DNA from 3 places in the Bradyrhizobium sp. 191 genome. Region 1 is predicted to be linked to each of the others. Evidence: predicted binding sites of a transcription regulator. Region 1 holds the regulator's gene; each other region holds the start of a gene.
The links. The regulator LexA, encoded in region 1, represses DNA repair genes until DNA is damaged. The targets are predictions, from matches to a motif close to TGTTCNNNNTGTGTTCNG.
Positions count from the first base shown of each region.

Region 1 (8,194 bases):
AGGTGGTCGTCGCCGCGGATCACATGGGTGACGCCCATATCGTGGTCGTCGACCACCACGGCGAGCATATAGGTCGGGTTGCCGTCGCCGCGCAGCAGGACGAGGTCGTCGAGGTTCTCGTTCTGCCAGACCACGCGGCCCTGAACCTGGTCCTCGATCACGGTCTCGCCGGTCTGCGGCGCGCGCAGGCGGATGGTGGGCTTGACGTCGCTCGGAGCCGTCGCGGGATCGCGGTCGCGCCACATGCCGTCATAGAGGCGGGTGCGCCCTTCGGCGCGCGCCTTCTCGCGCATGGCGGCGAGCTCCTCGGCCGTGGCGTAGCAGCGGTAGGCCTTGCCGTCGGCCAGCAGCTGCTCGGCGACCTCGCGGTGGCGGGCGGCGCGGGCGAACTGGTAGATGACCTCGCCGTCCCAGCCGAGCTCCAGCCATTTCAGGCCGTCGAGGATGGCGGCGATGGCGGCCTCGGTGGAGCGCTCCCGGTCGGTGTCCTCGATCCGGAGCAGCATCTTGCCGCCGTGCTTCTTCGCATAGAGCCAGTTGAACAGCGCCGTGCGGGCCCCCCCGATATGGAGGAAGCCGGTCGGCGAGGGAGCGAAGCGGGTGACGACGGAAGCGGTCATTCTTGGCAGGGCCTATGCATGGGAGGCGGTGGTGTATAGCAGGACCGGAGCATAACTAAAGCCCGGCGGCGGACATGCTAGGCCTTGGCTCAGCCACGCGAATTTGGCAGAAGGGCCGCTGATTTCCCTACAGGATTTTCGTGATGACAGAACCGGTGGCGACTGAGGTTGGGCGCGATTTCATTCGTGACATCGTCCAGGCCGACCTCGATCAGGGCAAATACAAGGAGATCGTGACCCGGTTCCCGCCGGAGCCGAACGGCTATTTGCACATCGGCCACGCCAAGTCGATTGCGCTCAACTTCGGCATCGCCCAGGAGTTTCCGGGCCGCTGCCATCTGCGCTTCGACGATACCAACCCGGTCAAGGAAGAGCAGGAATATATCGATTCCATCCAGGCCGACGTGCGCTGGCTCGGTTTCGACTGGGGCCAGAACCTGTTCTTCGCGTCCGACTATTTCGACCGCCTGTACGAATGGGCGGAGCAGCTGATCCGCGACGGGCTCGCCTATGTCGACGACCAGACCCAGGAGGAGATCCGCCTCTCGCGTGGCACGCTGACCGAGCCCGGCAAGAACTCGCCGTTCCGCGACCGCAGCGTGGAGGAGAACCTCGACCTGTTTCGCCGCATGAAATCAGGCGAATTCCCCAACGGCGCGCGCGTACTGCGGGCCAGGATCGACATGGCCGCGGGCAACATCAACCTGCGCGACCCCGTGCTGTACCGCATCCTGCACGCGCACCATCCGCGCACCGGCACCAAGTGGAACATCTATCCGAGCTACGACTACGCGCATGGCCAGTCGGACGCGATCGAGGGCATCACGCATTCGATCTGCACGCTGGAGTTCGAGGACCACCGGCCGCTCTACGACTGGTTCATCGAGAAGCTGCCGGTGCCGTCCAAGCCGCACCAGTACGAATTCGCGCGGCTGAACCTGACCTACACGCTGCTGTCCAAGCGCGTGCTGACCCAGCTCGTCCGCGACGGCCATGTCGCCGGCTGGGACGATCCGCGCATGCCGACAATGGCGGGCATGCGCCGCCGTGGCGTACCGCCGGCGGCCTTGCGCGAATTCGTCAAGCGCATCGGCGTTGCGAAAGCCAACAGCGTGGTCGATGTCGGCATGCTCGAATTCTGCATCCGCGAGGAGCTGAACCGCACGGCGCAGCGCCGCATGGCGGTGCTGAAGCCGCTCAAGGTGGTGATCGAGAACTATCCGGAAGGGCAGACCGAGGAGCTCGAGGCGATCAACCATCCCGACGACGCCAGCGCCGGCACGCGCAAGATCACGTTCGGCCGCGAGCTCTACATCGAGCAGGACGACTTCATGGAGAACCCGCCGAAGAAGTTCTTCCGCCTGTCCCCCGGCAACGAGGTGCGGCTGCGCTATGCCTATTTCGTCAAGTGCACCGGCGTGATCAAGAACGATAAGGGCGAGGTGGTGGAGCTGCGCTGCATCTACGATCCCGCGACCAAGGGCGGCAACGCGCCCGACGGCCGCAAGGTCAAGGCGACCATGCATTGGCTTCCGGCGGCTGCCTCGAAGCCGGCGGAGATCCGCATCTACAACCAGCTATTCGCAAATCCGAGCCCGGATGCTTCGAACTTCGCGGCCGACCTCAATCCGAATTCGCTGGAGATCCTCGCCGATGCGCGGGTCGAGGCTTCCGTTGCGGAGAGCAATTCGACCGCGCCGATGCAGTTCGAGCGCCAGGGCTACTTCGTGCGCGACAAGGACTCGACCCCCGGCAAGCCGGTGTTCTCGCGCACCATAGGCCTGCGCGACACGTTCGCGAAGGAAGTCGCGAAAGGTTGATGCGCCCATGAGCAGCGAAGCCGACGCCATCGTTTCCGCCGTCATCGCGAAATGGTGCGCCGGCTTTGCCAAGCTCGACGCTGTGGCGCTGTCGTCGCTCTATGCGAAGGATGCGTTCTTCTTCGGCTCCAACCCCAAACTCTATCGGGGCAGGGACGGCGTCGTTGACTATTTCAACGGGCTGCCGCGGTGGCGCAAGCCGAGCGCGGCCTTTTCCGAGGTGCAGGCGGCGCAGGCCGGCCCCGATCTGATCAACATGGCCGCGACCATCGCGTTCGATCTTGCCGGCGAGCGGGACGATCTCGTCGTCAAGATGAGCTGGGTCCTCATCCGCGAGGACGGCGAGTGGAAGATCGTCAATCATCACGCCTCGTCGCAGGCACCGCTGATTTAGCGATCGCGCTTAACCAACCGGTTTCGTCATTCCGGGGCGCGACAAAGTCGCGAGCCCGGAATCCATAACCACCAGCGTGAATATGGATTCCGGGCTCGCGCCAAGTGGCGCGCCCCGGAATGACGGAAGGATACGAACCGAAGCTCTCTCCGCGCGTTGAGGTGGCTCCAACCAAGGATCCCGCCATGCAGAACATCGCAGAGCATATGGAAGTCATCGGCGCCGACGGCGTCCACATCGGCACCGTCGATCGCGTCGAGGGCAACCGCATCAAGCTGACCAAGAAGGACAGCGGCGAGGGCAGCCACAAGGGGCACCATCATTTCATCGACAAGGGCCTCGTTGCCGACGTCGAAGGCAACAAGGTCCGGCTGTCGGCCAACGCCTCGGTCGCGGTGACGATGGAAGAGGAAAAGTAGCGCGCTACGCCGCCTGTTCCCGATCTGTACCGCTATTCGCCCGGTCGCGCGTTCCGGTAGCCTCCGCACCCGTCGCGTATCGTAAGGTGCAGGGGAATGGCGGAGGCGGGCCGGCCAGTGCGCTCCCAGGGAGTTGCGGGGACGTGGCCGGTCGGCCGCGCCGCACCGGCCGGCGGCTTTGCGCCGGCGGGCCTTGGCATCTGGCCGGCAATCGTCGGAACGCTACGCGAATGGGCCCGCGCCGAGGCCGGCCCAGGCCGGCTGTTGCCCTGGGTGCCGGTCGCCTTCGGTGGCGGCATCGCGCTGTATTTCGCCGCCGATCATGAGCCGGTGCTGTGGGTCGTTGCCGTGACCGCGGTCATGCTCGCGCTTGGCGCGGTCCTGCTGCGACGGAGCCGGCTGTTTGCCCTGGCGATCATGCTCGCGGCGGTCGCGGCGGGTTTTGCCGTCGCGACCTGGAAGACGGCGCGCATCGCCCACACCGTGCTGGCCAAGCCGCTCTATTCGGTGTCGCTGTCGGGCTTCGTGGAGGCGCGCGATATCCGCGAGCGCACCGATCGCTTCGTGCTGCGCGTCAGCGCGATGGAGGCGCAGCGCAGCGACGTCAAGCTCGAGCGCGTGCGCCTGTCGGTGCGCAAGGGCACTGCGCCCGAGGTCGGCAGCTTCGTGCAATTGAAGGCGCGGCTGCTGCCGCCGATCTCGCCCGTGCGCCCCGGCAGCTACGATTTCTCGCGCGACATGTTCTTCCAGGGCATCGGCGCCTCCGGCTTCGTGATGGGCGCCATCACGGCCGCGCCGCCGCCGGATGCCGTCGGCTTGCGGCTGCGCTACGCGGCTTTCATGCAGGGCCTGCGCGATGCGATCGATGCCCGCATCCGTGCGACGCTCGAAGGCGACAATCGCGCCATTGCGACCGCGCTGCTGACGGGGCGGCGCGATGCGATCACCGCGCCCGTCAACGACGCGATGTTCGTCTCGGGGCTCGGCCATGTGCTGTCGATCTCCGGCTATCACATGGCGGTCGTCGCCGGCGTCGTCTTCTTCGCGGTTCGCGCCCTGCTGGCGCTGATTCCGGGGCTGGCGGCCGGCTTCGCCATCAAGAAATGGTCGGCAGCCGCGGCGCTTGTTGCGGCTGCGTTCTACCTCCTGCTGTCCGGCGCCGAGGTCGCGACGCAGAGATCGTTCTTCATGACGGCGGTGGTTTTGATCGCCGTGATGGTCGATCGCCGCGCCATTACGTTCCGGACGCTGGCGGTGGCCGCGCTGATCGTGCTCGCCGTCGCGCCGGAGGCGCTGGTTCATCCGAGTTTCCAGATGTCCTTTGCGGCAACGCTCGGGCTGGTGGCGCTGGTGCAGATCGGCATGCCGAACCTGCTGGCATCGCCCGATCATTCCGCAACGGCGCGGATCGCGCTGTGGGGCGGCCGCGAGATCGCGATGCTGTTCCTGGCCTCGTTGATCGCCGGGCTTGCGACCACGCCCTATGCCGCCTTCCACTTCCACCGCGTGACGCCATACGGCGTGCTCGCCAATCTCGGCGCGATGCCGGTGGTCTCGGCGCTGGTGATGCCGGCGGGGCTGCTGGGGCTGCTCGCCGCGCCTTTTGGGCTCGACGGCGCGTTCTGGTGGCTGATGGGGATCGGCATCGAATGGATGGTTGCGGTCTCGCGCTGGGTGGCGGCACTGCCCGGTGCAGTCGGTCGCATTCCCGCGTTCGGGATCGCGCCGCTGATCGCGGCGAGCCTCGGGATCATCGTGATGGGGCTGCTGCGCACGCCCCTGCGCTGGTCCGGTGCCGTGGTGCTGCTTGCCGCGATCCTCTGGGCGATGTCGGTGCGGCAGCCCGACATCTTGATTGCCGGGGATGGCGCGAGCGTCGCCGTGCGGGGCCGGGACGGGCGGCTGCATGTGATCCGCGCCAGCAAGGATGGCTTCCTGCTGAGGGAGTGGTTGGCCGCCGATGCCGATCCGCGCGATGCCGGCAGCGCCTCGTTGGCCGACGGTGTGTCGTGTGACGAGTCCGGCTGCGTGACGCCGCTCGCGGACGGACGGCTTGTCGCGTTGGCGTTGCGCATCGACGCTCTGGCTGATGATTGCAGCCGCGCCGCGCTGGTGGTGACCGCGCGGCCCACGCCGCCCGATTGCGCGGCGATGGTGGTCGACAGGCCGCGGCTCGCCAGTCAGGGCGCGCTGGCTCTGACGCAGAGTGGTGACGGCTTCTCGGTTCGGGCGGTGAGGGCGAGAGGCACAAGCCGCCCCTGGCTGCCGGCCGGCGCCGGCGAGGGGGATTTCGACGGCAGCCTTGCGCCGAAGACGGCCGTGCCCCGCAACCGGGACGCAACGCCATCGGAGATGGACTTGCAGGCGGACGATTGAGGAGCGATGCGGGGGAGGTCGGTCGGACGGGATCTCGCAGGACGCAAACCATACCATCTCGCCGGCCTCGGCCGGCGATGGCATTTCATTCCTGGCCCACGACCATCGGCCGGGGGCGACGACGTCAGCCGATCGGCAGGCGCGTGATCGTGGACCGCGTGTCGGCGACGGTCTGCGGCTTGTGCTCGCGTTCGCCAACCGGTTGGGTCACCGGCAGTTGCAGCACGGTCGCGCGCTGGCCTTCGACGAGCTGTGTCACCAGCACGTATTTGCCGTCGGGGAATTCGATCGCGTCATGATGGCGATCGGGAATGTGCGGGTCGATCTTGCCGAACTTGCCGACGCGGGAGTTCACGGTGCGCGTCCAGATCCAGCGATTGTCGTAACGGACGTTGTCGGCGAAAGCGAGCTCCGTTCCCGGCAGCAAGCAGACCGCGACGGAGAGATCGGCTTCGGAGGCGAAGCCGCGCGTCGAGGTGCCACGGAAAGTTGTCGTGACGATCGTCTCGCCGACTTCGGCGGGGCGTGTCGCGACAGCATGCAGGCTGTAGTCACACATTGGGTGCTCCTCATGCGAAGATAGCAACCCGCACCTCTTTTGGAGGCGCAGGCCTCTATCAGGGTGGAAGCACGCAACGTTCTGCTTCGTTGTAGGCAAATCTGCGGCTGGGCGCCGCATGCCGCGATCACATTATCTTTCCCGGATTCGATAGGAACAAAACCGACGCCTGTGTATTCGGAAGGCGCGTGTCAGCGCCTCGTGGGCGCCGACCAGCCTGGGTATTGCCGCTCGCTTTTGCCGAATGGCGGTGCGATTGTATGGCGACGGCTTACATCGCCGATGCTGCGATCGGCGCCGCAACATCGTCCATGATAAGTCTGGCGCATCACGTGTCCTCGCACTCTCAGGCCGCGAAGCGATGATGCGTCGTATCGAGGTTGTGGCGCCGAAAGAGGGGGCCGGACAATCTGAGCAGAACCGGAAAAACCATCCAGCCGGAGCGGACAGCCATCCGCTCCAATCGATATCGAACGACCGCTCAGTACTTGCGGTAAAGCCCGATCAGCTTGCCCTGAATCTTCACGCGGTTCGGCGGAAGAATGCGGACCTCGTAGGCGGCGTTGGCGGGCTCGAGCGCGATCGAGGCCCCGCGGCGGCGGAAGCGCTTGAGCGTGGCCTCCTCGTCGTCGATCAGCGCCACCACGATGTCGCCGGTATCGGCGCTCTCGTTGCGCTGGATCAGCGCCATGTCGCCATCAAGGATGCCGGCCTCGACCATCGAATCGCCGCGCACTTCGAGCGCGTAGTGCTCGCCCGAGCCGAGCATGTCGGGCGGCACGCTGATGGTGTGGCTGCGCGTCTGCAACGCCTCGATCGGCGTGCCGGCCGCGATGCGGCCCATCACGGGCACGGCGACGGGACGCTCGCCCTCGTCCACAGGCGGGCTGGAGGTCGCGCGCACCTTGCCGAGATTGCCCTCGATGACGCTCGGCGTGAAGCCGCGGCGACTGCCGGCGGCGGCCTGCAGCTCGGGCAGCTTGATCACCTCGATGGCGCGGGCGCGGTTGGGCAGGCGGCGGATGAAGCCGCGCTCCTCGAGCGCAGTGATCAGGCGATGGATGCCCGACTTCGAGCGCAGGTCGAGCGCATCCTTCATCTCGTCGAAGGACGGCGGCACGCCGCTTTCCTTCAGACGTTCGCTGATGAATCGCAGAAGCTCGTATTGTTTGCGCGTCAACATCTCGACCAAAGTCCCCCGGTTGATGTCGTTCAAGTCCGAGACGAGGAAGTCAGCGATAAGCCGCTACATCCTCGAAACAAATCATGAACGGACACTATATGTTCGATATGTGTTCCGCAACTGCTTAATTTACGGTGAACAGAGCAAAGCTCGCGCGATGCGTGTGGCCATGCAGCTCAGGCGGGCAGGCGCAGCACCTCGCAAGGCGTGCCGGCCTCGGCCCTCGGCGCGAACGGTGCGCGCACGAGAAGTACCTCTGCCGCAGCGAGATTCGCAAGCAGAGAGGAGTCCTGATGGCTGACGGGAAGAGCGACGAGCGTGCCGTCGTCGCGCTGTTCCAGGCGCGCACGCAGATAATCCTCGCGCTGGTCATTGGCACCGAGATCGCGGCCCAGCACGGCGCGCTCGCGGCGATGATGGATCACTGAACGGCCCGACAGGGCGCGAATCAACGGCACCATGAACAGGAAGGCGCACACGTAGGACGACACGGGATTGCCGGGCAGGCCGATCACGCGCATTGCGCCGAGCCGTCCGTGCATCATCGGCTTGCCGGGCCGAATCGCGATCTTCCAGAACGCCATCGAGATGCCTTCGTCCTTGAGCGCCTGCTGGACCAGATCGTGGTCGCCGACCGAGGCACCACCGGTCGTGATCAGGATGTCGGCGCCGCTCTCCCGGGCGCGACGGATGCCGGCGGAAGTGGCCTCCAGCGTATCGGCGGCGACGCCGAGGTCGATGGTCTCGGCGCCCTCGCTGCGGGCGAGCGCGTGCAGGGCATAGCCATTGGAATAGACGATCTGGCCGTGTCCGGGCGTAGTGC
Region 1 is NZ_CP064692.1:123-8,316, forward strand. It holds gene IVB23_RS00010 (glutamine--tRNA ligase/YqeY domain fusion protein) at 764-2,440, shown strand; gene IVB23_RS00015 (SgcJ/EcaC family oxidoreductase) at 2,448-2,834, shown strand; gene IVB23_RS00020 (DUF2171 domain-containing protein) at 3,020-3,253, shown strand; gene IVB23_RS00025 (ComEC/Rec2 family competence protein) at 3,350-5,629, shown strand; gene IVB23_RS00030 (hypothetical protein) at 5,754-6,188, opposite strand; gene lexA (transcriptional repressor LexA) at 6,670-7,371, opposite strand; gene glp (gephyrin-like molybdotransferase Glp) at 7,548-8,194, opposite strand, start outside.

Region 2 (10,534 bases), 3.5 Mb from region 1:
GCCGGCCAGCACGCGTGCCCATTCGCTGCATGGAATGATGCGCGTGACCTGATGCAGGCCGGCGACATAGTCGCCGAGCAGCACGATGAGGTCGGCGTTCAGCGCGTTGGTGCGGTCGACGATGGCCGCGACCCGGTCGAGCGGCATCCAGGGATCGCAGGCATGGAGATCGGCGATGACGGCGATCTTGAGCGGAAGATCCGCCGGCCACTGCCGCGGCGTCGGATGATAGCGGGTGACGCGGAGCCGCAGCATCGGCTCGACGCCGACGCCATAGGCGGCCGTCGAGACGCCGAGGGCGGACAGACCACCGATGGAACGGATGAGATGACGGCGCGTGATCATGGAAGCCCGATGATGATGCGGCGTCTTGATGATATCCGATTGGAGCGGAATTGGGGTGCGTTCGTGCAGATCGTCTGCACGAGGTTAACGGAAATTCATCAAAGCCGGAACGGCGCGGTTCAGCAGATCACTCGTCGTTGTCATCCGTGCCGAACAGGCCGAACTGCGCCGCGGCATCGCGCGAGGGCTCGGCGATGCCGAGATGGCGGAAGGCGTGCGAGGTGAGCAGGCGGCCGCGCGGCGTGCGCTGCAGATAGCCGCACTGGATCAGATAAGGCTCGATGATGTCCTCGATGGCATCGCGCGGCTCCGACAAGGCCGCAGCCATCGTCTCGACACCGACCGGGCCGCCACCATAGTTGAGCGCGATGGTCGAGAGATAGCGGCGGTCCATCGCGTCGAGACCGGCGGCGTCGACCTCGAGCGCGCTCAACGCGTGGTCGGCGATCTTGCGGTCGATCGTGGCGGCATCCGCCGCCGAGGCGAAATCGCGGACGCGCCGCAGTAGCCGGCCGGCGATGCGGGGCGTGCCGCGGGCGCGGCGCGCGATCTCGTTGGCGCCATCAGCGCTCATGCCGACATTAAGTACGCGCGCGCCACGGCTGACGATGCTCTCCAATTCCTCGATCGTGTAGAAATTGAGCCGGACCGGAATGCCGAAGCGATCGCGCAGGGGATTGGTGAGCAGGCCCGCCCGCGTGGTGGCGCCGACCAGGGTGAATTTCGACAGCTCGATCTTCACCGAGCGCGCCGCCGGGCCTTCGCCGATGATGAGGTCGAGCTGAAAATCCTCCATCGCGGGATAGAGCACCTCTTCCACCGCCGGGCTGAGGCGATGGATCTCGTCGATGAAGAGCACGTCGCGCTCTTCGAGATTCGTGAGGAGCGCGGCGAGATCGCCGGCCTTGGCGATCACGGGCCCGGACGTCGCACGAAAGCCGACGCCGAGTTCCTTCGCCACGATCTGCGCCAGCGTGGTCTTGCCGAGGCCGGGCGGCCCGACGAACAGCACGTGATCCAGCGCCTCGCCACGCTTGCGCGCCGCCTCGATGAAGATCGACAGATTCTTGCGCGCCTGCTGCTGGCCGACGAAGTCGGACAGCGATTGCGGGCGTAGCGCGGTATCGCCGACATCGTCGCTGCGGCGCTCGGGCGAGACCATGCGGTTGGCCTTGGGATCGCTCACTTCGCGAGCTCCTTCAGGCCAAGACGAATGAGCTGCGCGGTCTCGGCATTCTCGCCCGCACTCCGCGAGGCCGATGCGATGGCCGCGGCGGCTTGCGGCTGGCCGTAGCCGAGATTGACCAGCGCGGAGATCGCATCCGCCACAGGGCGCGGCGCGCGCTGGTCGTCGACGGCGCCGGCGAGATGCACGACGGCGGGATCGACATTGGCGAAGGCCGGCGCCTTGTCCTTCAGCTCGGTGACGATGCGCTCGGCGACCTTGGGGCCGACGCCGGGCGTGCGTGCCACCGCGGCCTTGTCGCGCAGCGCAATCGCATTGGCGAGATCGGCCGGCGCCAGCGTGCCGAGCACGGCCAGCGCCACCTTGGCGCCGACACCCTGCACGGTCTGGAGCAGGCGAAACCATTCGCGCTCCTGGTCGGTGCGGAAGCCGAACAGTTTGATCTGGTCCTCGCGGACATAGGTCTCGATCGATAGCACCGCGGCTTCACCCGGCGAAGGCAGATGCTGCAAGGTGCGCGAGGAGCAATGCACCTGATAGCCGACCCCGCCGACTTCGAGGATGACGAAATCCTCGCCGTAGGAATCGATCAGGCCCTTGAGCTTGCCGATCATCGCTGCGCACCCATCGCTTGAAGGACGCACGGCAACGACTCGCCGTTCCCTCCCCCCTTGTGGGGGAGGGTCAGGGAGGGGGGTGCCACACGGGGATTCTCTCGAAGGCGCGAGCACCGCGTGCGCCGCCCACCAACGACCGCGGCACCACCGCTGCGGCTACCCCTCTCCCCGGCCCTCCCCCACAAGGGGGGAGGGAGCGCACCGCCGATGCCGCTCATCTGTGCCTCGCGACGCGCATCATATCCCCACCACCTTCAGCCGCAGCGCGGTGCTCTGGCGATGATGGGCGTGGGTGATGGCTATGGCGAGCGCGTCGGCGGCGTCCGCGGACGGGGGCTCCGCTTTCGGCAGCAGGATCTTCAGCATCATCGCGATCTGTTGCTTGTCGGCGTGGCCGGCACCGACCACCGTCTTCTTGACCTGGTTCGGCGCGTATTCGGCGACAGAGATGCCGAACATTGCGGGCGCCAGCATGGCGACGCCGCGGGCCTGGCCGAGTTTCAGCGTGGCAACGCCGTCCTTGTTGACGAAGGTCTGTTCGACCGCCGCTTCCATCGGCTGGTGGCTAGAGAGAACGGAAGCAAGCCCTTCGTGGATCGCGAGCAGCCGGCCCGACAAGGGCAGATCATCCGGCGGTTCCACCGAGCCGCAGGCGATGTAGATCAGGCGATTGCCCTCGGCCTCGATTACGCCCCAGCCGGTGCGGCGCAGGCCGGGGTCGATGCCGATGATGCGGACGGGGCCACGAATCGGGAGCGCAGTCATGGGCCAGTGATAGCGGCTGGCCGCCGCGGGGGAAACAGAAACAGAACGGAAGTAACAGGGGAAAGGCGGTCTCGGATGAGCCGCGCTGCGCGGTACAAACCCGGGCGTCATACCCCGCGAAGGCGGGGTATCCATTACGCCGCGGCTTATCCGTATCCCTCTTACGTCTCTGGAATACTGGATCGCCCGCCTTCGCGGGCGATGACAGCAAAGTGTGGAACTGACGCGCGCGCTCCTACCCGCCCATCTTCGCGACCAGCGCGTCCGATATCTCGAAATTGGCGTAGACCTGCTGCACGTCGTCGTGCTCGTTGAGCAAATCCATCAGCTTGAGAAGCTTCTCGCCGGTCTCGTCGTCGACGGTGACCGTGTTCTGCGGCTTCCAGATCAGCGCGGCCTTGCGCGGCTCGCCGAACTTGGCTTCCAGCGCCTTGGCGACATCGCGATAGCTTTCGGTCGAGGCATAGATCTCGTGGCCGTTCTCGCCGGAAACGACGTCGTCTGCGCCGGCTTCGATCGCGGCGTCCAGCACCGCATCGTCGGAGGCGACGCTGCGGTCGTATTCGATGATGCCGGTGCGGTCGAACATGAACGAGACTGAGCCGGTTTCGCCGAGATTGCCGCCGGACTTGGTGAAGAAGGAGCGGATGTCGGAGGCGGCCCGGTTGCGGTTGTCGGTCAGCGCCTCGACGATGACGGCGACGCCGCCGGGGCCGTAGCCCTCGTAGCGGATTTCGTCATAATTCTCGCCGTCGCTGCCGAGCGCCTTCTTGATGGCGCGCTCGATGTTGTCCTTCGGCATGTTCTCCTGGCGCGCGGCGATCACGGCGGCACGCAGGCGCGGGTTCATGGCGGGGTCGGGCGTGCCGAGCTTGGCCGCGACGGTGATTTCCCGCGCCAGCTTGCCGAACAGTTTCGACTTCTGGGCATCCTGCCGCCCCTTGCGGTGCATGATGTTCTTGAATTGGGAATGTCCGGCCATGCGTGGTCTCGTTAAGGAATCGTGCGCCAAGGTGAACGTGGGAAGCGCGGCCTTATAGGCCGCCAACCCACCGAAATGAAAGAGGCTCTACGACTTTAAGGTAACACCGTACTCGCCCGTGCCTAGAGGTCAGGCACCGTTAACCCTGATTTCATTCCGGACTGCGAAAATAGCGCCCGACCGTTCTCCGACAAGAGAGGCCCGATGGCGTTCGGATTATTTCAGAAGCGTCTGCCGGACCCGGCTGCGCCTGCGACAGCCCTGGAGGCTCCGCAGCCGGCGGCCGATTCCGCGCGCGCCCCGGCCGTCGACAGTGATTCGGCCCGGGAAATCCTGGAACTGCTGGAACTCGAGCTCGGCGCCATGATCCGCCAGCTCGAACGCGCCGCCAATTCGGTGGCCGGAGGCGCCGAGGCGACCGCCGCGACGCTTGCCGCCATTCGCGACCGCACCGACGCCCTGACCGGTCGGACCAACGCGGCGCAGTCGACCGCCTCCACCTTCGCCCATGCCGCCGACAAGTTCACCCAGTCCGCGCAAGGAATCGGCGCGCAGGTCCGGAATGCGGGCAAGCTCGCCGACGAGGCCAGCGCCGCGGCGCAGGAAGCCCGCGCCAATGTCGAGCGCCTGCGCGAATCCTCCGCCGCCATCGGCAACGTCGTCAATCTGATCGCACAGATCGCGCGGCAGACGACGCTGCTCGCGCTCAACTCCACCATCGAGGCCGCACGCGCCGGCGATGCGGGCAGAGGCTTTGCGGTCGTCGCGACCGAGGTCAAGGCGCTCGCGGTGCAGACGCAGGGAGCGACGGAAGAGATCACAAGGAAGATCGACGCGCTCCAGCGCGACGCCGCCGGCTCTGCCGATGCCGTGCACCGCATTTCGCAGGCGATCGAGGCGATCCGCCCGGTGTTCGACACCGTCAACGGCGCGGTCGCCGAGCAGAACGCCACGACCAGCGAAGTCTCCGGCAATGCCGCCAGCGCCTCGGAGTTCATCATCTCGGTCGGCGAGAGCGCGGCCGAGATCGATGCCGCGACCAAGGCGGCCGAGACCCATGGCGAGAGCGTCGCCAGTGCCGGCAAGGCCGTCACCACTTTTGCTCAAAAGCTGAAATCGCGCTGCGCCGTGCTGCTCGGCCAGAGCGAGCACGACGACCGCCGCAAGACCGAGCGGCTGCCCTGCCATCTCAGATTCGAGACCACGCGCGGGGTGATGCCGGTCTATGAAATCGCGATGGACGGCGTTCTGATCGGCGGCGCGGATGCAGGCAGGCTCGCACCGCAAGCGCTGATCGAAGGCACACTCGAAGACATCGGCGCCTGCCGCCTGCGCGTGGTCGAGCAGTCCAAGGCCGGCGCCCGCGCGCAATTCGTTGGTGCCGGCGCCGCGCTCGGCGAGAAGGTCGAGGACAAGCTCTGGTCGATCCATGAGGAGAACACGGAGCTGGTCACCCGTGCCATGGAGGCGGGCAATGCGCTGACGAAGATATTCGAGCAGGCGGTTGCGCGCGGCGAGGTTAAGCTGGAGGACCTGTTCGACACGGATTATGTGGAAATTGCGGGCACCAATCCGCAGCAATTCCGCACGAGATATCTGGACTGGGCCGACCGGGCCCTGCCGCCGTTCCAGGAAGCCTTCCTGGCGAGGGAGCCGCGGATGGCGTTCTGCGCCATGGTCGACCGCAACGGCTTCCTGCCGGTGCACAACAAGATCTATTCGCATCCGCAGCGGCCGGGCGACGTCGCCTGGAACACGGCCAACAGCCGCAACCGGCGGATGTTCAACGATCCGGCGGGGCTCGCCGCCGCGCGCAACCTGCGCTCGTACCTGGTCCAGAGCTATGCGCGGGACATGGGCAACGGCAACACGGTGATGATGCGCGAGATCGACGTCCCGATCCGCGTGCAGGGCCGTCACTGGGGTGGCTTCCGCACGGCCTACAAGCTGTAGTGCTCTCCCGAGTGCACTCTTGGGCAAGACACCGGCCGCGAATCATCCTCTAAGCCGAAACTGGAATGGGAATGCCGCCGAGAGCCGATCAACGGCCCTGACTGGAGAGAGCCCGTACATGTCCCAGGCACAGCTTGCAGTATTGGACACCGCATCCAACAGGTCGCTCGCCGAGCGGCTGATCGATCAGCTCGCCGACCGCATCGGCGGCCTCGGCGTGGAACTCGCCGACATCGCCGGCAACGTCCAGGAGGTCGCAAACCGCGTCGCGAACCAGTCGGAACGGTTCCACCACCTGCAGGAGACGGCCGAGACGATGGTGTCGGCCAACCACGACATCGCCAACGCATCGCAGGCCGTGCAAACGACGACGTCCGCGGCAGTCGGCGAGATCGCGCAATCGCGCAGCGCCGTCGACACCGCGGTCAGCCATATCTCCGAACTCGTCGCGGCCGTGGAGCGGATCGAGGCGCGCCTGTCCGCCGTCGGCTCGGCGCTGGCGCAGGTGGCGAAGGTCTCCGGCTCGATCGAGGCGATCGCGAAGCAGACCAATCTGCTCGCCCTCAACGCCACCATCGAGGCGGCGCGCGCCGGCAATGCCGGCCGCGGCTTCGCGGTGGTCGCGAGCGAGGTCAAGAACCTCGCGGAAGCCACCCGCCAGGCCACGCATGAGATCTCCGACACCGTGCGTGATCTCGACGGCCAGATCGAAGGTCTGATCGGCGAGAGCAGCGACGCTTCGCAGCGCGCCAAGACCGCCGGCGAAGGCGCGCAAGCGATCTCCGGCATCATCTCACGCGTCCAGCAGGGCTTCGCCTCCGTGGAGGCGGAGATCGGCAGCGTCACGCGCGCGGCGACCTCCAACCTCGGACATTGCGACATCGTCATCAGCGAGCTCAACGAGCTCGCCAAGGGCGTCGACCTGTCCTCGCGCGACCTCAAGAACGCCGACGAGCGGGTGGCGAAATTGCTCGACGCTTCCGAAGGCCTGATCGCGCTGATCGCCGACAGCGGCGTGGAGACGTCGGACGCGCCGCTGATCCGCGTCGTCGTCGACACCGCGAAGCGGATTTCGGCGGAGTTCGAAGCTGCGATCGACCGCGGCGAGATCACGCTCGACCAGCTCATGGACGAGAACTACCGCGAGATATCAGGCACCGATCCGAAGCAGTACCTCACCGACTACGTCGCGTTCACCGACCGCGTGCTGCCCGCGATCCAGGACCCGATCCAGAAATCCGATCCCCGCATCGTGTTCTGCGTCGCCTGGGCGAGGGGCGGCTATCTGCCGACCCACAATCCGAACTACCGGCTGCCGCAAGGCAAGGACCCGGTCTGGAACAACGCCAATTGCCGCAACCGCCGCCTGTTCACCGACCGCACGGTGAAGAAGGTCGCAGCCAACACGAAGCCGTTCCTGCTGCAGACCTACCGCCGCGACATGGGCGGCGGGCAGTTCGTGCTGATGAAGGACCTGTCCTCGCCGATCATGATCCGCGGCAGGCATTGGGGCGCCTTCCGGATGGGCTTTCGTCAGGGCTGACGGGCGCTCCTGCGGCCCTTGAATCAAAAACCTGAAAAACAACCCCATGCACAGTAGCCGGGGTGTGCGAAATCAATGGCTTGCGCCGGCATGCCATGGCGCGCTTTGACTCGTCGGGCCAAACAGAGGTAGAATGCTATTATTCCGAAATCCTCCCCTTCCCTTCTCCCCTTGTGGGCTAAGGCGTGCACAGAATTTTCTTGCCTTAAGTGAATCGAGTCTGATTCTTTGTAATGCGGTTAAGAAGGATAACCGCATTGAAGGCAGGAATGGATTGGTCGGTCGGCCGTTTTGGAGACGTTCGACTGGCCAAAAGGGGGCGCTGTTGTTGCGGCGCGCCGTCGAACGCGTGACGATGAATCTGCGAGCAGCGGCCGATGGCCGCGCCGAATGGGTCGGCTTCAGCCGGTGGCTGAACAATCCGAGCGTAACGGTGGACGAGATCGTCGGGCATGGCGCAGAGGTGCTGTCGAAGCAGTGTGCAGGCCTGCATGTGCTTGCGATCCAGGACACGACGGAACTGAACTACGCGAGGCATGCGGGCCGGGTCCGCGGCCTTGGCCCTTCCGGGAACGGGATTGACCCAGGCCTGTTTGTGCATCCGGTGTTGGCCGTTGACGCCGGGAGCGGAGCCTTGCTCGGGCTCGCTGGGATGCAGATTTGGACGCGCCAGGGGCCTGCGTCGCCCGATTACCAGAGCCAGCCAATCGAAGAGAAGGAGTCCTATCGTTGGATAAAGAGCGCGGCCGACGCCAAGAGTGCGCTTGCTGCTGCGGCGATGGTCACGGTGGTTGGCGACCGTGAGAGCGACATTTACGAGGAATTTGACCGGATTCCTGACGCACGGACCCATTTGCTTACACGTGCCTGTCGCGATCGCGCCCTGGTGGGCGGCGGAAAGCTGTTTGATATTGCCGAAAGTTGGCCGGTCCAGCATAGCTTCGACTTGGAGGTTCGGGCACAGCCCGGCCGTGCGGCACGAACGGCCAAGATCGCACTGCGCTTTGGCGGGGTGACCATCAAGCGCCCGGCCAACTGCAGCGACCGGAAAGCTGCGCGTCAATTGACGTTGCGCTTGGTTGAAGTGAAGGAACTGGATCCCGTTATCGGGGAGTCGATCCACTGGCGCCTTCTCACCACTCATACGGTGACGACCGTGAAGCAGGCGCTGCAGATCGTTGATTGGTACCGTCAGCGCTGGCACATCGAGCAGTTGTTCCGCACCAGTAAAAGCCAAGGCCTCGACATCGAGAGCAGCCAAGTCGAGGCGGCTGAGGCATTGTTCAAGCTCGCTGCCATCGCGATGACGGCAGCTACCAAGATCATGCAGCTCGTCCTCGCCCGTGATGGCACGGTCGACCGCCCCGCCACCGACGTGGTGCCTCCGGACCAACTGCCGATCCTCGAAATCTTGCAGGTCCAGCTCGAAGGCAGGACTGACAAGCAAAAGAACCCTCACTCCAAGCACTCTGTCGCATGGCTCGCATGGATCATCGCTCGCCTCGGAGGATGGACCGGCTACGCCTCGGAGCGGCCACCAGGTCCCATCACTATGCGCAGAGGATGGCACCGCTTCAAGCAAATGTCAGCCGGTTGGAGGCTCCGAGATATGTGCACGCCTTAGCCTTGTGGGAGAAGGTGGCGCGAAGCGCCGGATGAGGGGTATCTCTCCGCGCGTGCAAGTCTCATTTGAATTCGCGGAGAGAAACCCCTCACCCGTCTCGCCGCTAACGCGGCGAGCCACCCTCTCCCACAAGGCCCACAAGGGGAGAGGGAAATAGCACACCTACTTCGGCAGCAGCGCCTTCAGCTTGTCCATGTCGCGCACGTTCATCTTGAAGCCGCCGGGCATCACGATGTCGCCGGGCTTCTGGTCCGGCTTGCAGGCGCCCAGCCACTTGGCTTGCAGCGTCATGGTGCTATCGCGGCCGGCCGCGCCGGCGACGCCGCCTTGCGCGTGCGAGGTGGTCTTCACCGTGTAGGCCGAGTTGAAATCGCCCGTGATCTCGGCATGCGACGTCGTGCTGACGCCGGCGACGCTACATTCGGAATCGCTGACATAGCCGGTCGCGGTCTTCTTGATCTCCTGCTTGGCGCAGATCTGCTTGGCCATCGGCGAGACGTTGTTGCTCATCTCCTTGTCGACGGTCTCGTCGGTGCAATGCTGCATGGTCATTTCGGGGACCGGCGAGCCGGTCGAGACCAGCTTCATTTCCCAAAGACCGGCCTTGCGCACCGGCAGGTCGTCGGCGCTGGCGCTGCCTGCCGACAACGCGAGGCAAAGCGTCGGGCCGAGCAAAGCGAGTTTGCGCGTCATGTGGGAGGCTCCCGGCCGAGAAAGTGCGGCGTTACGACAGCGCCTCAGTAGAGCGTGCGGATCGGGCGATCGGCGGCACCATAGGGCACCCAGCGGCAGGCGAACGAGATGTAGCCGCCGTCATAGCCCTGCACCGCGAGGAATTTGGCGACCTTGCCGTAGCGTGCGCAGTGATCGACCGCGACCTGACGCGCGTCGACCTGGGTCGCCATCGAATAGGCGATGATCCCGCCGGTGTCGTTGCCCTTGAACGGCGGCACCGGAAGGATGTCGGCCCGCGCCGACTGGCTCGCCATCATACCCAGGGCAAGAAGGCCAGCGGCCGCAATGATTCGCATTCCCGTCACTCCAATTGGCTGGCGCCAGTCTACGGTGCCGGGATGGAAGTGAAAAGAACAGAAGCCCGGTTGGCCGCGACGTTCCGGTCAACTCCTCGCCAAGTGTTGCCGCGCTGCACTTGACCTGCCCCGGCCTTCGCGGCACCGTCTGAACTTCGCAAGACCTAAGCTGTCTGGATTGACCATGCGCGCCCCCTCCCCGAAATCGCTTCGCTTTGCTGCTCTGCTCGGCCTCATGTTCGGGGCGCTGTCGCTCGGCGAGGCCAGGGCCGCCAATCCGCTCGAGCTGAATTTCTGGCTGAGCGGACCGCGCTACGACGGCGCCGTCGTCGATTGCGACAAGGCCCTGCCGACGATCGCCACCCAGTTCTGGGAAAAAGAGAGCTCGTTCTGGAATTCCTCGTTGAAGATCACCAGCTTCTCCGCCGTTCGCGAGGTCGCGTTCCGACCCTGGCAGTCCGACAACATTCCGCGCCGCTTTTGCACCG
Region 2 is NZ_CP064692.1:3,490,313-3,500,846, forward strand. It holds gene IVB23_RS16145 (metallophosphoesterase) at 1-345, opposite strand, end outside; gene ruvB (Holliday junction branch migration DNA helicase RuvB) at 473-1,531, opposite strand; gene ruvA (Holliday junction branch migration protein RuvA) at 1,528-2,145, opposite strand; gene ruvC (crossover junction endodeoxyribonuclease RuvC) at 2,386-2,913, opposite strand; gene IVB23_RS16165 (YebC/PmpR family DNA-binding transcriptional regulator) at 3,149-3,895, opposite strand; gene IVB23_RS16170 (methyl-accepting chemotaxis protein) at 4,100-5,848, shown strand; gene IVB23_RS16175 (methyl-accepting chemotaxis protein) at 5,967-7,391, shown strand; gene IVB23_RS16180 (IS4 family transposase) at 7,717-9,015, shown strand; gene IVB23_RS16185 (DUF3617 family protein) at 9,178-9,708, opposite strand; gene IVB23_RS16190 (hypothetical protein) at 9,753-10,046, opposite strand; gene IVB23_RS16195 (hypothetical protein) at 10,231-10,534, shown strand, end outside.
Region 2: a site for LexA is predicted at 2,944-2,961, ahead of ruvC (crossover junction endodeoxyribonuclease RuvC). Genes of this name have one in related genera too.

Region 3 (10,534 bases), 120 kb from region 1:
CTGCAAGCTCAAGGAATTCAAGCGGATCGCCATGCGCGCCGACAAAACCGATTTGAGCTTCGAAGCAATGATCAATCTGACCGCCGCCGTGACAAACTCAAGATGAATCCAAACAGACCCTAGTCTAGGTGCGATTCGCGCTCCCGGCCGCTTCCGTGACGCGCTCGATCGAGACGACGTCTCGCCGCACGCAGGCTCGTGGCAAAGCCGACGTTCCGCCCGCGATCGCTGACTGGTGGAGTTCGGCGTGATGGCCTACCTGGGAGTGTGCGACATTCGAGCGCAACTGAATCTTGTCTGGCTCCGTCGCCAGACATGCGCAGCAACAAATTCCAACGTCCTGTCGATCAGTTAGCTTCGTTATTTTAGAAATTCTAAGAATGCTTCCAGTTGTGACATTTCGAGCGATTCAAAGTTCGATCGCCTCGACACTCCCGTTGTCGGCCATCTAACACGCGCAAGGGTGCGAGGTCGCGTGAGGTCAGAATGATCATCCCGCCGGCGCGGCAATCGCCGGATGGGGTGCTGATATGGAATGCGACGGACACGGCCCGCGTGGTCGTGCGGATCATCTTTCGAGTAACACTTTCAAGAACACCACGAGCTTACTCGCACTCGGCTGCTTGCTGATGGCGGCCACGCCTGGCAACGCGCAGAGCGCCGGCCCGTCCGGCGCGTCCACCTTGCCGCCGGTGACGGTCGACGCTCCCGTTCAACGCGCACAACGTCCGGTGCAGCCGCGCCGCGACGCCACGGCGCGAGGCAATGCAAGCCGGCGCCCCGCTCAGCAGAGCAGCTCATCGCAGCAGCCCGCGCCTTCCGCACTGGTGGGAACCGCAGCGCGCGTCAATGCCGGGACCAAAGGCTTCCTCGCGACGCGAGCCTCCGGCGCGACCAAGACGGATTCACCGATCATCTCGACGCCAGCATCGATCGCCGTCATCACCCGCGACGAAATCGACGTGCGGCGCGCACAGAGCGTCCGCGATCTCATGCGCTACGCACCCGGCATCTATTTCAGCAACGATACCGACTTTCGCTTCCAAGAGGTCAGGGCGCGTGGATTCACCGTCGAGCAATATCTGGACGGTTTGCGCCTGCAGGGCGGACCGTTCGGCTTTCCGCGCGTCGATCCCAATCTTATCGAGCGCGCCGAACTCATCACTGGACCAGCGTCGATCCTGTACGGTGCGGCCTCGCCGGGCGGCATCCTCAACATGGTGAGCAAGCGCCCGACCGAAAAGGCCTTCGGCGAGGTCTCGCTGCAAACCGGCTCGTTCGACCGCATTCAGGGTGCGTTCGACGTTGGCGGCCCCGTGGACAAGGACAAGACCCTGCTCTATCGGATCACCGGCATCGGGCTCAACGCCAACACGCAGGTCGACAATATCGGCGAGCAAAGGTTCGCGATTGCGCCAGCCTGGACCTGGCGTCCGAATGTCGACACGACGATCACCTTCCTGACCAGCTACCGGCAGGACCCGAAGGGCGGAGCTTTCGCACTGTTGCCGATCCAGGGCACGCTGGTGCCCGGCACCTACGGGCAAATTCCGAGGAATTTCTTCGCCGGCGACCTCAACTATGAGAGCCTCAAATACAAGCAGGCAACCGCCGGCTACGAATTCGAGCACCGCTTCGACGACGTCTTCACCGTGCGGCAGAACGTGCGCTATCTGCACAATGAGCTCAACTATGTCGAAGTGCAGCCCAGCGCCTTCACGACGACGGGCGCCGGTGCCACGCTTCGGTTGGTCGACGGCCGCACCATCAGGCGAAACTTCTTCTCGACCAACGAGAATCTCGACACGTTTGCCGCCGACAACCAGCTCCAGGCCAAATTCAACATGGGACCGTTGCAGCACACCGTGCTCGCCGGCTTCGACTACCAGCGATTCGACTTCAACAATTTCGCCCGCTTCGCCGCTACCAACATACTCGACATTCTGGCACCGAATTACACCCAGAACATCCTGGTTCCGACCGCGCCGTTCCAGAACCTCGACCAGCACCTGCAACAGCGCGGCCTCTATGTTCAGGACGAGGCGAAGCTCGGGCGGCTGACCGTGCTCGGCGGCATCCGCTACGACTGGGCCGAGGGCAACACGCTGGCCCAAAATACCGGCGTGCGCGTCCTCAACGACGATCAGAAACCGACCGGTCGTATCGGCGCGATCTACAATTTTGATAGCGGCGTCGCGCCCTATGTCAGTTACTCGACGTCATTCCAACCGACCAGCGTCGGCACGCTGGTCAACGGCCAGCCCGGCAAACCAACCACCGGCGAGCAGTATGAGGCCGGGGTAAAATACCAGCCGGTCGGCACCAATTTGATGTTCACGGCTGCCATCTACGACCTCAAGCAGCGGAATGTCCTGACCACCATCACCGGCCCCGGCGTTCCGCCCAACACCACCGCACAGATCGGCGAGGTCAGCTCGCGCGGCTTCGAGGGATCGGTGGTCGGAAGCCCCCTGCCCGGCCTGAGCCTGCGTGGGCAATATACCTATCTCGACAACCGGATCACCGCGCCCCAGGACGCCGATTTCGGCAAGCGGCTCGCCCTCACGCCGATGCACACGGCCTCGCTGTGGGCCAACTACGTGGTGCAAAACGGCCTGGCTGCCGGCTTTGGCTTCGGCGGCGGCGTCCGATACATTCACGAGATGTACACGACCAATGCGAACAACCTTACCGTTCCCACCATCGTTCCCGGCGTCTCCGTGCCCGCCAATGTGATCCCGGCCAGCACTGTGTTCGACGCAGCGCTCTCCTACGATTTCGGAATGCGGCGCAAGGAGTGGAAGGGCCTCAGCGCGGCGCTGAACGTCAACAACGTGTTCGACAAGACCTATGTCTCGTTCTGCACGGCCGGTGGTTGCCGCTGGGCGCTGGGACGAACGGTGTTGGGGACGCTGACCTACCGGTGGTGATGGGAATGACGGCACAGTCAGTCAAATGGTGGTCACTGGTCCACAAATGGACCAGCCTGATCTGCACGCTGTTCCTGCTGATGTTGTGCATCACCGGGCTGCCTCTGATCTTTCATGACGAGATCGACGACCTCTTCAAGTCGGAGGCCTCAGCCCGGAATCTCCCGGCGGATACTCCGCAAGCTCCGCTAAGCCGGCTGATCGACGCCGCCAAAGCGCGCTATCCGCAGCGTTACCTTCAAGTGCTCGGCTGGGACGATGACCGTGCCAACGTCGTCAACGTGTTCCTCTCGAGTACGCCGGAAGCGCCCCCCGGGCAGCGCTTCCTGAAGCTATCGTTCGATTCTAGAACCGCGGAGCTGATCGGTGAGGACGCGCAGCAGGGCGGCCTGATGAGCGCGATCCGCATATTCCACCGCGACATGTTCCTGGGGTTGCCGGGTGAACTGTTTCTCGGCGTCATGGGCCTGCTGTTCGTCGTAGCGATCGTTTCCGGCATCGTGCTGTACGCGCCCTTCATGCGCCGGCTCAGCTTCGGCGCGGTGCGTCGTGCGGGCGCTCCGCGGGTCAAATGGCTCGACCTGCATAATTTGATCGGCGGGGTGGCGCTGGTGTGGCTGCTCGCCGTCGGCATCACCGGTGTCATCAACACGATATCCTTGCCGCTGTTTTCCGCTTGGCGCGCGGAGGTGATGCCGGAGCTGATCGCGCCGCATTTGGGCAAGTCGCCGCTTGGAAAATGGGCCGACGTCGATGACGTCGCGGCGACGGCACACCGGGTGATCGACGGCAATACGCCGGCCAGCATCATCTTTCCGACGGTCGCGCGGTTCGGGACACCACGGCACTTCATCGTCTGGACCAAGGGATCGACGCCAATCACCTCGCGCCTGTTCACGCCAGCGATGCTGGACGCCGAAACTGGGCAGCTCGTCACCGCGCAGGGCCTGCCGTGGTATCTCCGGGCGTTGCAGGTGTCACGCCCGCTGCATTTCGGGGATTACGGCGGCCTGCCGCTCAAGATCATCTGGGCGCTTCTCGACATCGCCGCCATCGTCGTGCTCGCGAGCGGCGTCTATCTCTGGCTCGGCAGGCGCAAATCACCTCGGATCACCACGCGCGCGCAGGACCGGCCGCCTGCCGCAGCGACATCCGGAATTCGTCCATGACTCGCAAGCGCCACACCACGGGCGAGATCTTTCGCTGGCCGCTCCTGCTCGGAGTGCTCATCCTTGTCGGGCTGGCGTCAGCGCTGTTCGGAGACGATGGCTGGGACGCGCTGTCCTGGGCAGCACTGGCAATTCCGCTAGCCGTGCTCGGCTGGAAGGCATCGCGCCGGCCGCATCTTCCACGATCATAGGCCGGACACCGGCACGTCGCGCCATGCCGGTCCTGTCAAATCGATTGCAGCCGTCGACAGAGAACCGAGAGCTAACGGGATCTGCTTGAGCTACGAGCCGTTCCCGTTCTCGCCATTGCCGCTCTCCGCCTCTTCCGTGATGTGCTCGACCGACACCACATGCTCGTCCTCGGCGGTGTCGAACACGATCACGCCCTGGGTCGAGCGGCCGGCGATGCGGATGCCTTCGACCGGGCAGCGGATCAGCTGGCCCTTGTCGGTGACCAGCATGATCTGGTCGGCATCCTCCACCGGGAAGGAAGCCACCAGATTGCCGTTGCGGTTGTTGACGCTCATGGCGACGATGCCTTTGCCGCCGCGGCCGGTGGTGCGGTACTCGTAGGACGAGGTCCGCTTGCCGTAGCCGTTGACGGAGACCGTCAGCACGACCTGTTCGGCCGCCGACATCTCGACATAGCGCTCCTGCGGCAGCTGGAAGCTGCCGGACGTCTCCTCGGCCTCGGCATCGGCCGGAACCTCTTCCGCCACGGCTTCGCCGGCCACCGCTCGGCGCATCTTCAGGTACGCCGAGCGCTCGTCTGAGGTGGTTTCGACGTGGCGTAGGATCGCCAGCGAGATCACCTTGTCGCCCTCGGCAAGCGCGATGCCACGCACGCCCATCGAGGTTCGCCCGGTGAACACGCGCACGTCGGTGACGGGGAAGCGGATGCACTGGCCGCCGGCCGCCGTCAGCAGCACGTCGTCGCGCTCGGTGCATATCTGCACGTCGACGATCGCCTCGTTGTCGTCGAGCTTCATCGCGATGATGCCGGAGCGGCGGACGTCGACGAAGTCGGACAGCTTGTTGCGGCGGACGTTGCCGCCGGTGGTGGCAAACATCACGTCGAGATTGCCCCAGGTCGATTCATCCTCCGGCAGCGGCATGATGGTGGTGATGCGCTCGCCCTGCTCCAGCGGCAGGATATTGATCATCGCCTTGCCGCGCGCGTTCGGCGCCGCCATCGGCAGCCGCCAGACCTTTTCCTTGTAGACCTGGCCGCGCGAGGAGAAGAATAGCACCGGAGTATGGGTCGAGGCGACAAAGAGCCGGCTGACGAAATCCTCGTCGCGGGTCTGCATGCCGGAACGGCCCTTGCCGCCGCGGCGCTGGGCGCGGTAGGCCGACAGCGGCACGCGCTTGACGTAGCCGGCGTGGGAGACGGTGACGACCATGTCCTCGCGCTGGATCAGGTCCTCGTCCTCGACCTCGCCTTCCTGCTCCATGATCACGGTGCGGCGCGGCGTGGCGAACTCCGCCTTCACCTCGGCAAGCTCGGTCTTGATGATATCAAGCACGCGCTCGCGCGAGCGCAGGATGTCGAGATAATCGGCGATCTCGCTGGCGAGCTTGTCGAGCTCGTCGCGGATTTCGTCACGGCCGAGTGCGGTCAGGCGCTGAAGGCGCAGATCGAGAATAGCTCTCGCTTGTTCCATCGACAGCCGGATCGTGCCATCCGCACTCATGCGGTGACGCGGATCGTCGATCAGCGTCAGCATGTCCTCGACGTCCCGGGCCGGCCAGTCGCGCGACATCAGGGTGTCGCGGGCGGTAGTCGGGTCGGGCGAGCTCCGGATGACGCGGATCATCTCGTCGATATTGGCGACTGCGATCGCAAGACCGACCAGGATATGCGCCCGATCGCGCGCCTTGGCGAGCAGGTACTTGGTGCGCCGCGTGACGACCCGCTCACGGAAGTCGACGAAGATCGCCAGCAGGTCCTTCAGATGCATGATCCGCGGACGGCCGCTGTCGAGCGCCACCATGTTGACGCCGAAGCTCGTCTGCAGCGGCGTGAATCTATACAGCTGGTTCAGCACCACATCCGGCACGGCGTCGCGCTTCAACTCGACGACGACGCGGTAGCCTTCGCGGTCGGATTCATCGCGCAGGTCGCCGATGCCCTCGATCTTCTTTTCCTTCACCAGCTCGGCGATGCGCTCGACCATCGTCGCCTTGTTCACCTGGTACGGAATCTCGGTGATGATGAGCGCCTCGCGCTCCTTGCGGATGGTCTCGATCGCGACCTTCCCGCGCATGACGATCGAGCCGCGGCCGAGGTGATAGGCGGCGCGGATGCCCGCACGTCCGAGAATGACACCGCCGGTCGGGAAGTCAGGTCCCGGCACGATGTTGATGAGTTCGTCGATGGTGAGCGCAGGGTTGTCGATCAGAGCGACGCAGGCATCGATGACCTCGCCGAGATTGTGCGGCGGGATGTTGGTCGCCATGCCGACCGCGATGCCGCCCGCGCCATTGACGAGCAGGTTCGGGAACTTGGCCGGCAGGACCGACGGCTCGGTCTCGTTGTTGTCGTAGTTCGGCTGGAAGTCGACGGTGTCCTTGTCGATGTCGGCCAGCAGGGCCAGCGCCGCCTTCGTCAGGCGCGCCTCGGTGTAACGATAGGCAGCCGCGGGATCACCGTCGACCGAGCCGAAATTGCCCTGGCCGTCGATCAGCGGCACGCGCATCGAGAAGTCCTGCGCCATGCGGACCATGGCGTCGTAGATCGACTGGTCGCCGTGCGGATGATACTTACCGATGACGTCGCCGACCACGCGGGCGGACTTGACGTACTTCTTGTCGGGCGTGTGCCCCTGCTCGTTCATCGAGAACAGGATGCGGCGGTGCACCGGCTTCAAGCCGTCCCGGGCATCGGGCAGCGCGCGCGCCACGATCACGCTCATGGCGTAGTCGAGGTACGACTTCTTCATCTCCTCGAAGATGGAGACGGGGCGAATGTCCGAGGGTTGCGCCGGCTGGTCGCCGGGCTTGTCGTCGTCGTCAGCCAAGGGGGAATCCGGTGAGATTTTATCTGGGAATCATATAGCGCATCGCCCCCCTGATAACCACCCTTGCAAGGCCAAGGGAAGCGCTTTTTCCCTTCGTTTTTTCATGGACTTACCGGGTGCCTCGGAGATTGTTCCCGCGCCCGGTTTCAGCCCTGCTGCAGCCGCGCCAGGCGCCCGATTTGCCATCGCGCTATGGCCCGAAAACCACCGCATGCATGATCCGCCCGGGCAGGAAGGTGAACAGGCCGGCGATGACCAGGGCGCCGAAGAAGACCGAGATCATCGTGATCTTGTGGCGGCGAACCCGGTGGCTTCGCGCGGCCAAAACGCCCCACGCCAGCATCACGAGTGCGAAGATCGAGAGCAGATGGATCGGACTCCACGGACCAATCAAACGGATCTGGTGGATCCAGAACGAGCTGAGCGCAACGACAAGCATCAACCCGACCCAGACCCAGCCCAGAGCCCGGTGCGGCAGCGTTCCCTTCGGCGCGGCCAATTGGAGTATCCCGAGGGCGAACGCAGCCATGGCTGCGAAAGCGTGCAGCGGAACGGCAGGAGCAGCCTCAAAGAGCGGCGCGAGGCTCATGCGGAGAGTCCCCAGAACGGCGAACCGACCATGTGAAGAGGCTTAACATAAAGTTAATATCATTCACATCGCGTGCCGTCAAAGCGCTCAGGCAGTGCATGAAGCTAGCCCGGAAACCCGAGCTCTGCCGGCCGTTTGGTAAGAAGCTCTGTCGCATCGCGCGAAGCCTGTGTACAAGGCAAACGCTTCCGCTTGGTTCGGCACGGAACGTCGCAATTCCAGTGCCGATCGAAAGCCGTGTAAGTGGCAAGCGTTCGGCACCCGGCCCAAACTACCGATCATTCTCTTGGAGCGGTCAGGTGACCAACGTCCTTTTCTCTGCAGCGCCAACCGCCTCCGGAGCCCGACCGCAGCGCAGGTCTTTTCGACATGGCCCGGAATCGAGACCGATTCGGCCGGCCTCTCGAACGGCGCAGACGTATTGTTGTCCTCCGAACAGGTCGAATGGGCCGACATCATCTTCGTCATGGAGAAGACCCACCGCAACAAGCTGAATCGGAGATTCCGGTCCAGCCTGCATGGCAAGCGGGTCATCTGCCTCGATATTCCCGACGACTATGAATTTATGGACCCCATGCTGGTCCGGTTGCTCGAAAACGGAGCCGGCCGCTTCCTGTTCCGGACCAAGCCTTAGGACTGTCAAGGCTTCGGTTTGCAAAGCCTTTGGACTGCCGAGCCCTTGGGACTGCCGAGGCTTGGGATTGCCGAGGCTTGGGATTGCCGAGGCTTGGGATTGCAAAGCCTCAGAACGGGATATCGTCGTCCATGTCGCTGTTGCGGCCGCCGCCGGCGGCGACGGGACGGCGCGGTGCGCTGCTGACGGGACCGGAGGAGCCGAAATCGCCGCCCGGCTCGTCGCCGAAGCTGCCGCCTCCCCCGCCGCCACCGCGGCCATCGAGCATCGTCAGCGTCGAATTGAAGCCCTGGAGCACGACCTCGGTCGAGTACTTCTCGACGCCGCTCTGGTCGGTCCATTTGCGGGTCTGCAGTGCGCCCTCGATGTAAACCTTCGCGCCCTTCTTCAGATACTGTTCAGCGACCTTGCAGAGCCCTTCATTGAAGATCACGACGCGGTGCCACTCGGTCTTCTCCTTGCGCTCGCCGGTCGCCTTGTCACGCCATGTCTCGGAGGTGGCGATGCTCAAATTCGCGATCGGCCGCCCGTCCTGGGTGCGGCGGATTTCAGGATCCTTGCCGAGATTTCCAACCAGAATGACCTTGTTGACGCTTCCCGCCATCGCCGCTCTCCACTCCGAATGCCACTGAATTTCAAAAGGGCGAATCCCGCTGCCCGCGTTCCTCTGCACCCCGTTGGTGCGACCCTATACGCTTGCGGACATCGATCAGCCCGCCACCCCCAAGGTTATCCCCACATATAGCATCCCGCCCGACTATGTTCCAGATTTGTTCTTCGCGCCAAAAGCACTGAACAGATATTGGTCACACGCCGATGGCGCGGAACCCGATGGAACTTTCCCGGGTTCCCGAGAAGAAGGAAAACCGCTTAACATTCATCAAGTTGCAGCTATTTCGATCAGTGCGCGAGTGTGGCATTTCGGCGACGGACTTTGCCCTTTCCTTGGGCTATCGTTGCCTTGGAATTAATTCATATGGGCGTCGCGCCTGATCAGCCCGCTTCGGGGACTTCGAGAAGCGGGCGAAACTGGGGAGACTGCAATGAATAAGATTCTTTTTGGTGCAATCAGTGCAATGGCGTTGGGGCTGGCGGCCCCCGCAAGCGCGGCCGATCTCGCCGCCCGTCCCTACACCAAGGCTCCAGCTCCGGTTGCCACCATCTACGATTGGAGCGGCTTCTACATCGGTATCAACGGCGGTGGCGGCACAAGCCGCAAGTGCTGGGACTTCGTGACCCCGGCAACCGGCGTTCTGGTCGGCGAGGGCTGCCACAATGCGACGGGCGGCACCGTCGGTGGCCAGGTCGGCTACCGCTGGCAGTCGACGAACTGGGTGTTCGGCTTCGAGGGCCAGGGCAACTGGGCCGACTTTACCGGCGACAACATCAGCGCGGTGTCCGGCCTTCGCAACCAGTCCACGATCGACTCTTTCGGTTTGATCACGGGGCAGATCGGCTATGCCTGGAACAACGTGTTGCTCTACGTAAAGGGCGGCGCCGCCGTCGTCGGTGATCGCTATCGGACCTACGATGTGGCGACCGGCCTCGAGTTCGACCGGGCCAACGAGACCCGTTGGGGCGGCACGGTGGGCGTGGGCGTCGAGTTCGGATTCGCGCCCAACTGGTCGGTCGGCTTCGAGTACGATCACATCTTCCTCGGCCACCGCACGATCGACTTCACCGGATCCGGCAATTTTGTCGCTGCTCCGCTCGGTGCTTTCACGGCCTCCAATCGCATCGGCCAGGACGTCGATATCGGTCTCATCCGGTTGAACTATCGCTGGGGCGGCCCGATGATCGCGAGGTACTGATATCCCGCTGATATTGTTTGGAGATCAAAGGCCGGCCTCGCGCCGGCCTTTCTGTTTTGGGCGCGCACTGATCGCGGGGAAACGAGTCAGTAACCATTACCTTTTGCGTCGTTGTGGCTTTTCGGAGACACAACTTGCGGCTTTGGTGGTGTAAGCACAACCCCAGTTGGGCCGTTTGAGTCCGCTGCCCTTCCGGTCACGGAAGGCAATAACAGAAACTGGGACTGGGATTTAGTTGAAGATGAAGAAGGTTTTGTTGGCTTCGGCCTGTGTATTCGCTCTTGCGGCCCCCGCTTCGGCTGCCGATCTGGCAGCCCGCCCCTACACCAAGGCGCCTGTGCCTGTGGCCTCGGTCTACAACTGGACCGGCTTCTACCTTGG
Region 3 is NZ_CP064692.1:123,115-133,648, reverse strand. It holds one part of gene IVB23_RS00615 (IS5 family transposase) at 1-106, shown strand, start outside; gene IVB23_RS00610 (TonB-dependent siderophore receptor) at 630-2,930, shown strand; gene IVB23_RS00605 (PepSY-associated TM helix domain-containing protein) at 2,936-4,099, shown strand; gene IVB23_RS00600 (hypothetical protein) at 4,096-4,290, shown strand; gene gyrA (DNA gyrase subunit A) at 4,381-7,119, opposite strand; gene IVB23_RS00590 (DUF2306 domain-containing protein) at 7,310-7,708, opposite strand; gene IVB23_RS00585 (low molecular weight protein tyrosine phosphatase family protein) at 7,995-8,342, shown strand; gene IVB23_RS00580 (single-stranded DNA-binding protein) at 8,452-8,946, opposite strand; gene IVB23_RS00575 (outer membrane beta-barrel protein) at 9,386-10,153, shown strand; gene IVB23_RS00570 (outer membrane protein) at 10,395-10,534, shown strand, end outside.
Region 3: a site for LexA is predicted at 9,103-9,120, ahead of IVB23_RS00580 (single-stranded DNA-binding protein). Genes of this name have one in related genera too.